DNA from 4 places in the Kitasatospora sp. cg17-2 genome. Region 3 is predicted to be linked to each of the others. Evidence: riboswitches for the same ligand, from Rfam matches in the RefSeq annotation. Region 3 holds a riboswitch; each other region holds the start of a gene.
The links. A riboswitch is a leader RNA that binds a small molecule or an ion and turns the genes downstream of it on or off. The one in region 3 is predicted to bind cobalamin.
Positions count from the first base shown of each region.

Region 1: it holds a riboswitch for cobalamin, as region 3 does, so the genes downstream of both, ACW14Y_RS29530 (cobalamin biosynthesis protein) here and nicT (Nickel transporter NicT) in region 3, are expected to answer to the same signal.
Region 2: it holds a riboswitch for cobalamin, as region 3 does, so the genes downstream of both, metE (5-methyltetrahydropteroyltriglutamate--homocysteine S-methyltransferase) here and nicT (Nickel transporter NicT) in region 3, are expected to answer to the same signal.
Region 4: it holds a riboswitch for cobalamin, as region 3 does, so the genes downstream of both, ACW14Y_RS02595 (peptidase) here and nicT (Nickel transporter NicT) in region 3, are expected to answer to the same signal.

Region 1 covers NZ_CM132923.1:6,986,620-6,989,817, forward strand. The annotation lists gene ACW14Y_RS29525 (cobyric acid synthase) at 1-470, opposite strand, end outside; gene ACW14Y_RS29530 (cobalamin biosynthesis protein) at 467-1,438, opposite strand; cobalamin riboswitch at 1,542-1,740, opposite strand; gene ACW14Y_RS29535 (helix-turn-helix domain-containing protein) at 2,015-2,761, shown strand; gene ACW14Y_RS29540 (alpha/beta hydrolase family protein) at 2,931-3,198, shown strand, end outside.
Region 2 covers NZ_CM132923.1:8,431,921-8,435,118, reverse strand. The annotation lists gene metE (5-methyltetrahydropteroyltriglutamate--homocysteine S-methyltransferase) at 1-1,373, opposite strand, end outside; cobalamin riboswitch at 1,537-1,774, opposite strand; gene ACW14Y_RS35405 (ECF transporter S component) at 1,767-2,651, opposite strand; gene ACW14Y_RS35400 (ABC transporter ATP-binding protein) at 2,648-3,198, opposite strand, start outside.
Region 3 covers NZ_CM132923.1:2,578,666-2,581,863, reverse strand. The annotation lists gene ACW14Y_RS10200 (Fpg/Nei family DNA glycosylase) at 1-670, shown strand, start outside; partial or broken gene ACW14Y_RS10195 (ArsR/SmtB family transcription factor) at 792-1,127, opposite strand; cobalamin riboswitch at 1,211-1,403, shown strand; gene nicT (Nickel transporter NicT) at 1,436-2,605, shown strand; gene ACW14Y_RS10185 (M24 family metallopeptidase) at 2,672-3,198, shown strand, end outside.
Region 4 covers NZ_CM132923.1:626,855-630,052, reverse strand. The annotation lists gene ACW14Y_RS02600 (M4 family metallopeptidase) at 1-1,011, shown strand, start outside; cobalamin riboswitch at 1,344-1,464, shown strand; gene ACW14Y_RS02595 (peptidase) at 1,570-2,700, shown strand; gene ACW14Y_RS02590 (flagellar hook-length control protein FliK) at 2,756-3,198, shown strand, end outside.

The DNA of each region.
Region 1 (3,198 bases), 4.4 Mb from region 3:
CCGGCCGCGGTGGCCAGGCCCATGTTGGCGATGTCCCGGTCCCGCAGGTTGATCTCGGCGGGCGAGCCCGCGCCCTCGCAGACCACCACGTCGAAGCGGGCGCGCAGGTCCGCCAGGCACTCCAGGGCCCGTTCCAGCAGCAGCGGCTTGCGCTCGCGGTAGTCCAGCGCGCCGACCTCGGCGACCGGGCGGCCCAGCAGCACCACCTGGCTGCGGCCGTCCGCGCCGGGCTTGAGCAGCACCGGGTTCATCGCCGCCTCCGGCTCGACCCGGGCGGCCTGCGCCTGCATCGCCTGGGCGCGGCCGATCTCGGCGCCGTCGGCGGTGACGAAGGAGTTCAGCGACATGTTCTGCGCCTTGAACGGCGCGACCGCGACCCCCTGGCGCGCCAGCCAGCGGCAGATGCCCGCCGTGACCACGCTCTTGCCGGCGTCCGAGGTCGTCCCGGCGACCAGCAGTGCCTTGCTCATGCCCGGTTCCTCCGCTTCCCGATCAGTACCGCCCGCAGCAGCAGGTGCCCGGCGACCGTCGTACCCAGGGCCAGCGCGCCCACCCGTCGCGAGAGCACGCAGGCCCGCTCGATGTCGTCCACCCCGACCGGCCGCAGTCCCTCGCCCAGCACCGGCCGGTGCTCGGTGCGTTCGCCGTACTGGAGCGTCCCGCCCAGCCGGACGCCGACCGCGCCGGCGAAGGCCGACTCGGCCTGGCCGGCGTTGGGGCTGGGGTGCGCGGAGCCGTCCCGCCGCCAGACCCGCCAGGCGGTGCGCGGCTCGGGGGCGGCGGCCACCGTCAGCAGCGCGGTCAGCCGGGCGCCCGGCCAGCCCGCCACGTCGTCCAGCCGGGCCGAGGCCCAGCCGAACCGGGCGTAGCGCGGCGAGCGGTGACCGACCATCGCGTCCAGGGTGTTCACCGCACGGAACGCCAGCAGCCCCGGGGTGCCGGCCAGACCGCCCCAGACCAGGGCGTTGACCACGGCGTCGGCGGTGTTCTCGGCCACCGACTCGACCACCGCGCGGGCGATCTGCTGCTCGTCCAGGGCGCTCGGGTCGCGTCCGCACAGGTGCGGCAGCCGTTCCCGGGCGGCCGTCAGGTCACCGGCCGTCAGCGCGCGGCCGACAGTGCGGGCCTCCCGGGTCAGCGAGGTGCCGCCGAGCACCGTCCAGGTCGCGGCGGCGGCGAGCGCGGCCCGGCCGAGCGGACGGCGGCCGAGCAGCCGGTCGGCGGCCACCGCGCCGGCCGCGACGGTGCCCACGCACAGCGCGGTGAAGGCGGTGCCGGCCGCGCGGTCGTCGCGCCACAGCAGCCGCTCCAGCCGGCCGGCGGCGCCGCCGAAGCCGGCCACCGGGTGGCCGCGGCGCGGATCGCCGAACCGGGCGTCGGCCAGGTACCCGGCGACGGCGCCCGCGCCGAACGCGGCGGCCCGGGTCAGCGGGCGCAAGGGAAGGCGGGTGGCGTGGTCGGCGGAGTGCTCGGCGGGACGTCCCGGCCCGGCGGGGCAGCCTGCATCGCGTGCGTGTCCTCACTCAGGGTCCGCGCCCTGGATCGACGTACCGGGGGTGAGAGTCTCCTGGCTCCCGGGTCGGACGCGCTCCCGGGCCTTCCGGCGGCCGCGAACGGCCCTCCGTGGCTTACCTCCGGTCGTGCTCCCCGGTGACAGTGGCGGGACCGCGCCGGACTCGCACCGGCTTCCTCTGCTTGCCTCCGTAATGGCTGAAGGATCCCATCACGGGCCCGAAGGGGGAGTCAACCGAGGTCGCGGAGGGGTTGGTCACACGCCGGAGCCCTGCCGGAGCCCTGCCGGCACCCGCCCCGGCAGCCGTCCGGCCGCCCGCCCCGGCACCCGTCCCGTGCCCGCCCCCGCCGCCCGCGTTCCCCGTCGCTACCTCCGAGCCCGCCCGCCGCCGGACCGCGCCCCGCTGTGCGATCCTCCACCCCCGCCGGGCGGCGCGCCCGGCCCGCTTCGTGCGTTCGTCGGCTGGGGCACCACCCGGCGCCGCGCCTACCGTCGGGACCCATGCGACCCCAGCGCCCCCACCTCTTCGCCCGCCCGGCCCGGTCGGCCCCGCCCGCCCCGCCGCCCCCGGTACCGTTCTCGCCCGCCGCCGTCCGCGCCCACCGCGCCGCCCTCGGCCTGACCCCGGAACAGGTCGCCGAGGGCATGGCCGCGCACGGCGTCCGGCTGCTCCCGGCCCACGTCCTCGGCTGGGAGAACGGCGGGCCGCCCCCCGGCGAGGAGGAGTTCCTGGCGCTGGCCCGGGCGCTGTGGTGCCCGCCCGAGCGGCTGATGGGCGTGCGCCCGGCGAGCCTGCGGGACTTCCGGCTCGCCCGCGAGCTGAGCCCGGACGGCGCGGCCCGCCGGATCGGCGTCCCCGCCGAGGAGTACCGGCACGCCGAGGCCACCGGTCAGTGGGACGGCGACGCCGGGCCGACGGCCGCGCTCGCGCACGTGCTGGGCCTGACCCTCCGGGAGCTGGTCGCCGCCACCGGCCGCCGGGAGGAGCTGGACCGGCGGCTGCGGCGCTGCGTCGAGGGCCGCTGGCAGGCGCAGGCCGGCGCGATCGTCCGGATCGTGCCGGTGGACCGGGCGGACCTCGACGCCGTGCTGCCCGTGCTCCAGGAGGAGCGGCAGGTGCCCGCGCACTGGGGGTCCGGCGGCTGGGGCCCCGCCGAGGGGGCGGCCGCGCCGTCCGACGCGACGGTCCCGCCGGCCGGGCGCTTCTGGGAGCTGCTCGCCCGACGGGAGCCCGCGATCCCCGTGTGAGGACCCGTCCGTTCTGGCAGTCTCGTTCCGACGGACCCGGTGCGACCTTCCTCACGGGGCAACCCGTACGGCCGTGTCCTGCTGGCCCGGCCGGGTCCCGGCCAGTGGACTGGGCTGTGACGTGGGTCCGGACACCGGTCGGCCCAGAACCGAGCAGCGGGGAGCGAGTATGCGTTGGGGAATCGCGGCCACCGTGGCGGCCGCCGCGGTCGGCACCGGGGCGGCCGTCCTGGTGATCGGCCGCCGGGCCTCGGAGCGGATGGTCCGCCCGGCCGGGGCCGCCCGGGAGCGGACCGGTCCGGTCGTGGTGCAGAGCCTGGGCGCCGGGCGGATCACCTTCACCCGGAGCGCGGCGAGCGAGCGCCCCGGCCGCTGGGCCGTCGAGTGGGGCGAGGACGGGCACGCCGTCGTCGAGGAGGTCCTGCACCGCGACGAGC
Region 2 (3,198 bases), 5.9 Mb from region 3:
GCGAGCCGCAGTTCGGTGGTCTGCGGGAAGGAGCCGATGGTGGTGGTCGGCAGCAGCGGCAGGCCGAGGCGGGCGCGCTGGGCCTCGGCGCGCTGCGGGTAGGCCTGCGGGCGGCGGGCGTCGTCCGCGGTGACGGCGGCGGTGCGGGCGCGCACGGCCGGGTCGCGGGTGATCGGCGAGCCGGCCCGGGAGGCGAGGTCGGCGCGGTTGGCGGCGAGGTCGGCGGTGATCGCGCCGGTGCCCTCGCGCAGTGCGCGGGCGAGCAGGGCGACCTCGGTGGCCTTCTGCCGGGCGAAGGCGAGCCAGCGGGCGATCTGCGGGTCGACGTCGCGTTCCAGGGCGGCGTCGATCGGCACGTGCAGCAGGGAGCAGGAGGGTGCGACGTCGACCCGGTCGGCGAGGCCGAGCAGGGTCGCCAGGGTGGCGAGCGACTTCTCCAGGTCGTTGATCCAGATGTTGCGGCCGTCGACGACGCCCGCGACCAGTCGCTTGCCCGGCAGGCCGCCGACGGCGGCGAGGTCGTCCAGGTTGGCGGCGGCGGGGCCGGTGAAGTCCAGCGCCAGGCCCTCGACGGGTGCCTTGGCGAGCACCGGCAGGGCCTCGCCGAGGCGGTCGAACCAGCTCGCGACCAGCAGCTTCGGCCGGTCGGTGAGGGCGCCGAGCTCGCGGTAGGCGCGGGCGGCGGTGTTCAGTTCGGCCGGGGTGCGGTCCTGGACGAGCGCGGGCTCGTCCAGCTGCGCCCAGTCGGCGCCGGCGGCCTTCAGGGCGGCGAGCAGTTCCGCGTAGACCGGCAGCAGCCGGTCGAGCAGGGTGATCGGCTCGAAGTCCGCCGCCACGCCGGGGGCGGGCTTGGCGAGCAGCAGGTAGGTGACCGGGCCGACCAGAACCGGCCGGGCCTCGTGGCCGAGCGCGAGCGCCTCGGCGAGTTCGCCGACCGCCTTGGCCGGGTTCGCGACGAAGACCGTGTCGGGGCCCAGTTCGGGCACCAGGTAGTGGTAGTTGGTGTCGAACCACTTGGTCATCTCCAGTGGCGCGACGTCCTGGGTGCCGCGCGCCATGGCGAAGTACCCGTCGAGCGGGTCGGCGTCGACGGCGGCCCGGTGGCGGGCCGGGATCGCCCCGACGGCGACCGTGGTGTCGAGCACGTGGTCGTACAACGAGAAGTCACCGGTGGGGACTTCGAGCACGCCGGCGTCGGCGAGCTGCCGCCAGTTCTCCCGGCGCAGCTCGATGGCGGCGTCCCGGAGGGCGTCGGCGGTGACGGTGCCCTTCCAGTAGCCCTCGATCGCCTTCTTGAGCTCCCGGTTCCGGCCCTGGCGGGGGTAGCCGTGCACGGTCGCCCGGGTGGCCGCGGCTGCGGACTTCGCTGTCAAGGGACTCTCCTTCGCGAGTCTTGCTCCTCAAGTGCCCGGTGACGGGACGAGGGCGCGAAGGGACGACGAGCCGGACGGTGGCCGCCGCGAACGGACGTGCCTCAACCGCCTGCTGTGGTCGCCGACCCGCCCTCGAGGTCATCGGACAGCCGCCCGCGGTTCCTCCGCGGACGGGCAGCGGGCAGGTCTTCGGACTCGCGGGCACGCTCACCCTCGTCGAGGGCGGACACCTACTGGCCGTCGCTTCCCGGGCCCGGCTCGGACCCAGTGCGTATGACGGCGGTCGTTCCCGCTCACCGCTGCGGGGCAGTCCCGGACTGGCCAGTCGAAAGGCGTCACCGGGTTCCCTCTTACGACGTCCTGCCTGGCGGGCAGGACGAACCAGCTACGGGGTCAGCCTAGAGGCAAACCACCGGTCGGGGCGACGGATTCCACCGCGGTGTCCACGGATCGGGACCGGGGGCCGTCGGCGGCCGGGGTGCCGGACTCCCCCGGCGGGGCCTCGAAGCGCACGGTCGGCTCGAAGTTGGCGCGGCGGGCGGCGCGGCGGAAGACGGTCAGGACGGCGGGGCCGACCACGAGGACGGCGACGAAGGTGGTGACGGCGCGGCCGGTGTCCCAGCCGAGCGAGGTCGCCACGTCGAAGAGCAGGTAGCGGTGCCACTGCTCGGTGAACGGCAGCCCGGGCAGGTAGGCGATCGAGCTGTTGGGGTCGGTCGAGAACGGCCAGAAGGAGAGGTTCAGCAGGAAGCCGAAGAGGTAGCCGGAGAAGGCGCCGTAGAGGGCCAGCACCGGCACCTCCCAGCGCCGTCGCAGGGGCGGCAGCAGCCCGGCGAGCAGGCCGACGAACGCGCAGCCGAACATCTGGTACGGCATCCAGGGACCGACCCCGCCGGTCAGCAGGGCGGAGGCGAACAGCGAGGTGCAGCCGAGGGTGAAACCGAAGCCCGGGCCGAAGACCCGACCGGCGAGGACGAGGACGAAGAAGACCGTCTCCACCCCCGCCGTCCCCGCACCCAGGGGGCGCAGGCCCGCGTTGACGGCGGAGAGCACGCCGAGCATGGCGAGGGCCTTGGCGTCGATGCCGCCCGCCGAGATCTCGGCGACGACGACGGCGAGCACCAGGAGCATCAGCGCCCCGAAGATCAGCGGCGGGGCGTAGGAGGAGCCGAACTTCCCCGGGGCGACGACGAACGGCCAGGTGAAGGCGACGAGCCCGATGAAGGCGGCGAGCGCCACGACGACGCGGGCGCGGCCGGGGATCCGGACGGCGGTCATCGGGCCGCCCCCGCCGATTCGAGCGCCTCCGTGACCTGGCGGACCGTCAGATAGGCCAGCGGGGCGAGGATCTTGGCGGTCTGCGGGGCGAAGGTCGGCGAGGCGACGACGACCTCGTCCGTGCGGCCGTCCGCGACGATCTCGCCCTCGGCCAGCACCACCACCCGGTCGGCCGCGGCGGCCACGAACTCGACGTCGTGGGTGGAGACCACGACCGTGCGGCCCTCGGCGGCGAGGGCCGCCACGATGCCGGTGAGCGCCTCCTTGGCGTGGTAGTCCAGGCCGCGGGTGGGCTCGTCCAGCAGTACCACCCGGGGTGCGGCGGCCAGTTGGATCGCCAGCACCAGGGCCAGCTTCTGGCCCTCGGAGAGGTCGCGGGGGTGGGTGCCGTCCGGGATGCCGGGGGCGAGGCGGTCGAGGATCCCCCGCGCGGTCGGCCCGGCCTCCCCTCCCGGCACGCGGCCCGATTCCAGATCGCTCTGGGCCAGCTCCTGGGCCACCGACTCCAGGTACAGCAGGTCCGTCGGGGTCTGCGGGACGAGCCCCA
Region 3 (3,198 bases):
CCTCGGCTTCGGCGAGGACGCCTGGGTGCACATCCACCTCGGCCTGTACGGGGGCTTCACCTTCGCCGCGCTCGGCGACGGCCCGGTGCCGCCGCCGGTCGGCCTGGTCCGGCTGCGGCTGGAGAACGACGAGCACGTCGCCGATCTGCGCGGCCCCAACACCTGCGCGCTGATCACCGGCGCCGAGAAGGCCGCGGTGGCGGCCAGGCTCGGCCCCGACCCGCTGCGCGCCGACGCGGACCCGGACGCCGCCTGGCGGCGGATGGCCGCCAGCCGGACGACGGTCGCCGCCCTGCTGATGGACCAGAAGGTGCTGGCCGGGGTGGGGAACGTCTACCGCGCCGAGGTGCTGTTCCGGCACGGCATCGATCCGCACCGGGCGGGGCGCGAGCTGCTCCGGGCCGAGTGGGACGCGATCTGGGCCGACCTGGTCGCGCTGATGCGGGAGGGGGTCGGCGCGGGCCGGATCGACACCGTGCGCCCCGAGCACACCCCGGAGGCGATGGGCCGCCCGCCGCGGGTCGACGACCACGGCGGCGAGGTGTACGTCTACCGGCGGGCCGGGATGCCGTGCCTGGTCTGCGCCACCGAGGTCCGGGCCGAGGAGCACGCCTCCCGCAATCTGTTCTGGTGCCCGTCCTGCCAGCCGGCCGGTACCCCGGGCCGCTGACCGGGCCGTTGGCCGGGCGGGGTCAGCCGGTCGCGGCGTCGTGCTCGTGGTGCCCCTGGTGCTCGCCGTGCTCGTGCTGGTCGTCGTGCTCGTGGTGCTCGGGGGTGTCGACGGCGCACGCGTCCAGCAGGGGGCGCAGATCCGCGTCCACGAGCCGGTAGCGCACGACACGTCCCTCCTTCTCGCCGGTCACCGCCCCGGCCGTCCGCAGCAGCCGCAGGGCCTGGGAGACGGCGGGGTCGCGCATGCCGGTGGCGACCGCCAGGTCGGAGACGGCGAGCGGCCCGGTGCGGTGCAGCGCCAGCAGCAGGGCGAGACGGCCGGGGTCGGCGAGCAGCGAGAAGCGCTCGGCCCAGGAGCGGACGCGGGCGGTGTCGCCGATCGCCGCGATGGCCTCGCAGACCCGGTGCCCGTCGATGGTGCGGTGGCCCGCGCGGTCGGCCGGTACGAGATGCATACGGGCCATTCTCGCAGGCGGGACGCTGTGATCCTGGACACCTGCGCAGGTGCGCAGCCTTGCAAGGGTCACCGCCCGCCGCCTACGGTGTTGCCCGCCGTGGTGCTCGGGAAGACCGGTGACGGACCCTCAGGGGTCCCAGTCCGGAGCGGCCCTCGCCACTGTGATCGGGGGGAAGTGTCCGTACCCACGTCGCCACTGGGCGCCTCGCGCGCTCGGGAAGGCGGGTACGGGAGCCCCGTCAGCCAGGAGACCGGCCGCGGCATCTCACGAAGTGTTTCCACGAGGTGCTGGAGCGTGATCCCAGGATGACCCTGCCCGAAACCGTCGCCGCCCCGGCGGCGCCCACCGCCCTGCCCACCTTCCGATGGCGGCGGGAGGACACCGTACGGACGGCCGGCCTGATGGGCGTGATCCTGGCCATGCACGTGGTGGCCTTCGGCACGCTGATCTTCCTCGTCGCGCCGGAGAAGTACGAGGTGGGCACCCAGGTCTTCGGGGTGGGCCTGGGCATCACCGCGTACACCCTCGGCATGCGGCACGCCTTCGACGCCGACCACATCGCGGTGATCGACAACACCACCCGGAAGCTGATGGCGGACGGCAAGCGGCCGGTCTCGGTCGGCTTCTGGTTCGCGCTCGGGCACTCCTCGATGGTGGTGCTGATGGCCGCCCTGGTGGCGGGCGGCGCGCAGCTGGCCAGCACCCTGATGGACGACGAGTCCACCACCCACCAGTGGCTCGGCGTGGTCGGCACCTCGGCCTCCGGGGTCTTCCTCTACCTGATCGGCGCGCTCAACCTGGCCGCGCTGTTCGGCATCCTCAAGGTCTTCCGCTCGATGCGGGCGGGCCGGTTCGACGAGGCCGAGCTGGAGGAGCACCTCAACTCGCGCGGTCTGCTGGCCCGGGTGCTGAACCGGGCCACCCGCTCGATCACCCGTCCCGGCCAGATGTTCCCGGTCGGCATGGTGCTCGGCCTGGGCTTCGACACCGCGACCGAGGTCACCCTGATGGTGATGGCGGGCTCCGGCGCGGCCTCCGGCCTGCCCTGGTACGCGATCGTCTGCCTGCCGCTGCTGTTCGCGGCCGGCATGAGCCTGTTCGACACCCTGGACGGCACCTTCATGAACTTCGCCTACCAGTGGGCGTTCTCCAACCCGGTGCGCAAGGTGTACTACAACCTGACCATCACCGGTCTGTCCATCGCGGTGGCGTTCATCATCGGGACCATCGAACTCGTCGGCGTCCTGCACGAGAAGCTGGACCTCACCGACCCGGTGACCGGCTGGATCGCGGACATCACCCTGGACAACGTCGGCTACGCCATCGTCGGCCTGTTCGTCGTGGTCTGGGGCGCCGCCATCGCCTACTGGCGCCTGGCCGGCGTCGAGAAGAAGTGGGCCGCCGCCCCGGTCACCGCCCCCGCCCCGACCGCCACCCAGGCCGCCGCCCAGACCCCCGCCGGCGGCCCCGGGTAGTCCCGCCCGGGCCCGGGTGGGGGCGTTCGGCGGGCGGATCGGGGGCGGGGTTCGTAGGCTCGACGCATGGCTGATGCGTACGCGGGCCGGCGGGAGCGGTTGCGGGAGCACTGCAGTGCGTCCGGGACCGACGCGGCGCTGATCACCCGGGCGGCGAACGTGCGGTACCTCACCGGGTGTCCGCCGTGCGGGGCGACCCTGCTGCTGACCCGGGACCGGGCGGTGCTGGCACTGCCCGACGACCTGCCGCCGGACGACACCGGGGAGCACCTGATCTCGCCCGAGGTGACCCGGCTGGAGGTGGCGGCCGGGGCGGACACCGCGCTGGCCGCCGCCGGTGCCGCGGCGGGGCTGCGGGTGGCCGGGCTGGCGGTGGAGGAGCACGACCTGACGGTCACCCGGCACCGGGCCGTGGCCGGGCTGGTCGAGGGCACCCGGCTGGCGGACGTCGGACAGGCGGTCGAGCGGCTGCGGGTGGTCAAGGACGAGTACGAGATCGCCGATCTGCGGATCGCCGCGGAGATCGCCGACCAGGCGCTCGGCGAGTTGCTGGAGTCGATCCTGGTCGGCCGGACCGAGCGGCACCTGGCGAT
Region 4 (3,198 bases), 2.0 Mb from region 3:
GCCGGCCGCTGGGTGGTGGCCACCGCGGGCAAGGGGGCCAAGGGCAGCATGGCCGTGTACGCGGGCGCTGTCACCGGCTCCGCCGAGCCCGCCCGGCTCAGCCCGGAGGACGGCCGCTCGCACGGCTGGCCCACCACCGACGGAACGACCGCCGCGTGGGTGGCGATGGGGCCGGGGGCCGACGGGACCTGGGGCATGGAGGTGCTGGCCCGGCCGCTCGACGGCGGCCCGGTGCGCAGCGTTCACCGCGGCCCGAACCAGTACCTCGGTGACGTGCGGGTCTCCGGGGGAGACGTCGCCTTCCTGATGTCGGACCACACGACCGGCCGCAGCGGGCCCGTGCTCTCCCGCGACGGGGCTCCGGAGACGCTGATCGCGCTGCCCGAGGGCCACCAGGCCGCCGGTCTCGCCCTCCACGACGGCCTGCTCGCCTGGACCGAGAGCTGGCAGGTCGGTGAGCGGACGGTGAGTGCGCCGACCGTCTACTCGCTCGCCGCCGGCAAGGTCGTCGCCCAGTACGTGGTCGACGACGCGAACGGCACCGCCGGGACCTCGGTGGCCAGCCTCAGGATGGCCGGCGGCCGGCTGCTCTGGGTCGAGACGCCCTTCGACCGGACGAAGGGCAGCACGATCCGCTCCGGCGCGCTGGACGGCTCCGGCGTGACCGACCTCCTGCCCGCAGGCCCCCGGTCCGGCACCGGCACCGGCACCGGCAGTGGCAGCGGCAGTGGCAGCGGCACCGAGCCGCGCCGGATCGTCGGCCTCACCGCCTCGGACCGGGCGGTCACCTTCGCCGAGGCCGCCCGTCAGGTGACGGGTGCCCCCAAGAACACCGATCTGCCCAAGCTCTGGCAGCTCCCGCTCACCGGCGGCACCCCCGAGCGGATGTCCTGCAACCGGGGCGGCCAGTACTCCCCGGTGGCCGACCGGGGCACCCGGGTGGTCTGGCTGGACGCCACGGCGGGCCGCACCGATCTGGTCGTGCGCGAGCGCGCGGCCGGCACCTGCTGACCGGAGGCGGCTGCCCCGGGGTCCGCACCAGGGCTCTCGACCCCGAAGCCCGGACCCCGTCCGCCCCGGTCTCCCGCCCGGCCGCCGCATCCCTGCGGCGGCCGGGCGGGTCCTTGTCGTCACCGGGCCGCCGCGGTGCCGAACCCAGCCGTCGCCGTGCCGGTCCCGGTCCGTCGCGGTGCCGGTCCCGGTCCGTACGCGAGGAGTGCAGCGCTCCGGCCGCTGAGGCCCTGCCGCCGCGCCCACGCCCAGCCACCGCGCTGCCGCACCGATGGCGATCCGCCCTCGAACCGGCCTTGACCCCCTCTCAGCCGAGCCGACATCATGAGCCGTCATGTTCTGACTCCGCCGTCGGGGGAAGTCCGGTCGAATTCCGGCGCTGACCCGCAACGGTAGGCCGCCGACGGCACGTCGGTGGCGAGCCCGAGTACCCGTCGGCGGAGGTGTGTCCCCTCCTCCCGTCGTGGTCTGCGGCCAGGGGCTCCCGGAGCCGTCGGGCCGTTCACCCCGCGCGGTCGCCGGCGGCCGCCCGTGCGCCCAGGCCCGGAAAGGCCTCGCATGTCCGCCTCCGCGCTCCGCCGCCGCCCGCTCCGCCTGCTCGCGATATCCGCGCTGGCGCTGACCGCCACCCTCCCGGCCGCCACCGCCGCCCGGGCGGCCGCCCCGGCGCCGACCGCCACCGCCCCGACCTCCATCACCTCGTCGGCCTCCGGCGACGCTGCCACCACCTACCGCCCGGACGCCGCCGCGGCCGGCTGGCTGGCCCGCCAACTCGTCAACGGCGACCACTTCGAGTCGGTCTTCGACGGCACCGCCTACCCCGACCAGGGCCTCACCATCGACGCCGTGCTCGCCTTCGCCGCCGCCGGCAGCGCCGACCAGGCCGCCGCGCGCGACACCGCCTGGCTCGCCCGCCCCGACATCCTGGTCGGCTACCTCGGCGACGGCACCGCCGAGGCCTACGCCGGAGCCACCGCCAAGCTCCTGCTCGCCGCCGAGGTGCGCGGTACCTCCCCGTCGGCCTTCGGCGGCGTCGACCTGCCCGCCCGACTGCGCTCCCTGCTGACGCCGAGCGGCCGTTTCTCCGACCGCTCGCAGTGGGGCGACTACAGCAACGCCTTCGGCCAGTCCCTGGCCCTGATCGCCCTCCAGCGCACCCCCGGCGGGGCCCCGGCCTCCGCCGTCGACTTCCTGGCCGCCGCCCAGTGCGCCGACGGCGGCTTCCCGATCGCCTTCGGGCAGCCGACCTGCACCGCCGACACCGACGCCACCGCCCTCGCGGCCCAGGCCCTCGCCGCGACCGGCCGCAGCGCCAAGGCCAAGGCGGGGCTGGACTGGCTGACGGCCCACCAGAACACCGACGGCGGTTTCGCCGCGGCCGGTGCCACCACCTCCAACGCCAACAGCACCGGCCTGGCCACCTCCGCCCTGCTCCCCGGCGGCCGGTTCATCAGCGGCCTCAAGGGCTGGAGCAGCCTGGTGAAGCTCCAGCAGGGCTGCTCGGCCGACCCCGCCGTGCGCGGCGCCGTCGCCTACGACGCGAGCGGCTTCAACTCCGCCAACGCCACCCGGGCCACCGCCCAGGCCGTCCTCGGTCTCTCCGGTCAGGGCCTCGCCGGTCTCAGCGCCCACGGCGCCCGCCCGTCCGCCCCCACCCTGGCCTGCCCGGCCCCGGCCGCGCGCCCCTGACGGCGGCCCGCCCGTGACCCCGCACCGCCGCCCGCCGCATCCGAGGAGCACGCCCATGACCACCACCTCCGCCCGTCCCACCCGCCGTACCCTCGGCGCCTTCGCCGCCGCCGCGGCCCTCACCGCCGGCCTGCTCGGCGTCTCCACCGCGACCGCCCCGCCGGCCCGGGCCGCCGCCTGCACCGGCACCTCCGGCGTCACCGTGGTCGTCGACTTCACCGCCCTCGGTGGCGGCATCGAGACCGGCTGCGCCGCGGGAGACCCGGCCAGCGGCCTCGCCGCGCTGACCGGTGCCGGTTTCTCCTACTCCTTCCACCCGCGCTTCCCGGGCTTCGTCTGCAAGATCAACACCCTGCCGACGACCTGCACCAACCCCACCGGCACCGCCTACTGGTCGTACTGGCACGCCGCGCACGGCGGCCCGTGGTCCTACAGCAACCTCGGTGCGGGCTCCTGCAACCCGGCTCCGGGCGAGGTCGAGGGCTGGTCCTTCGGCGC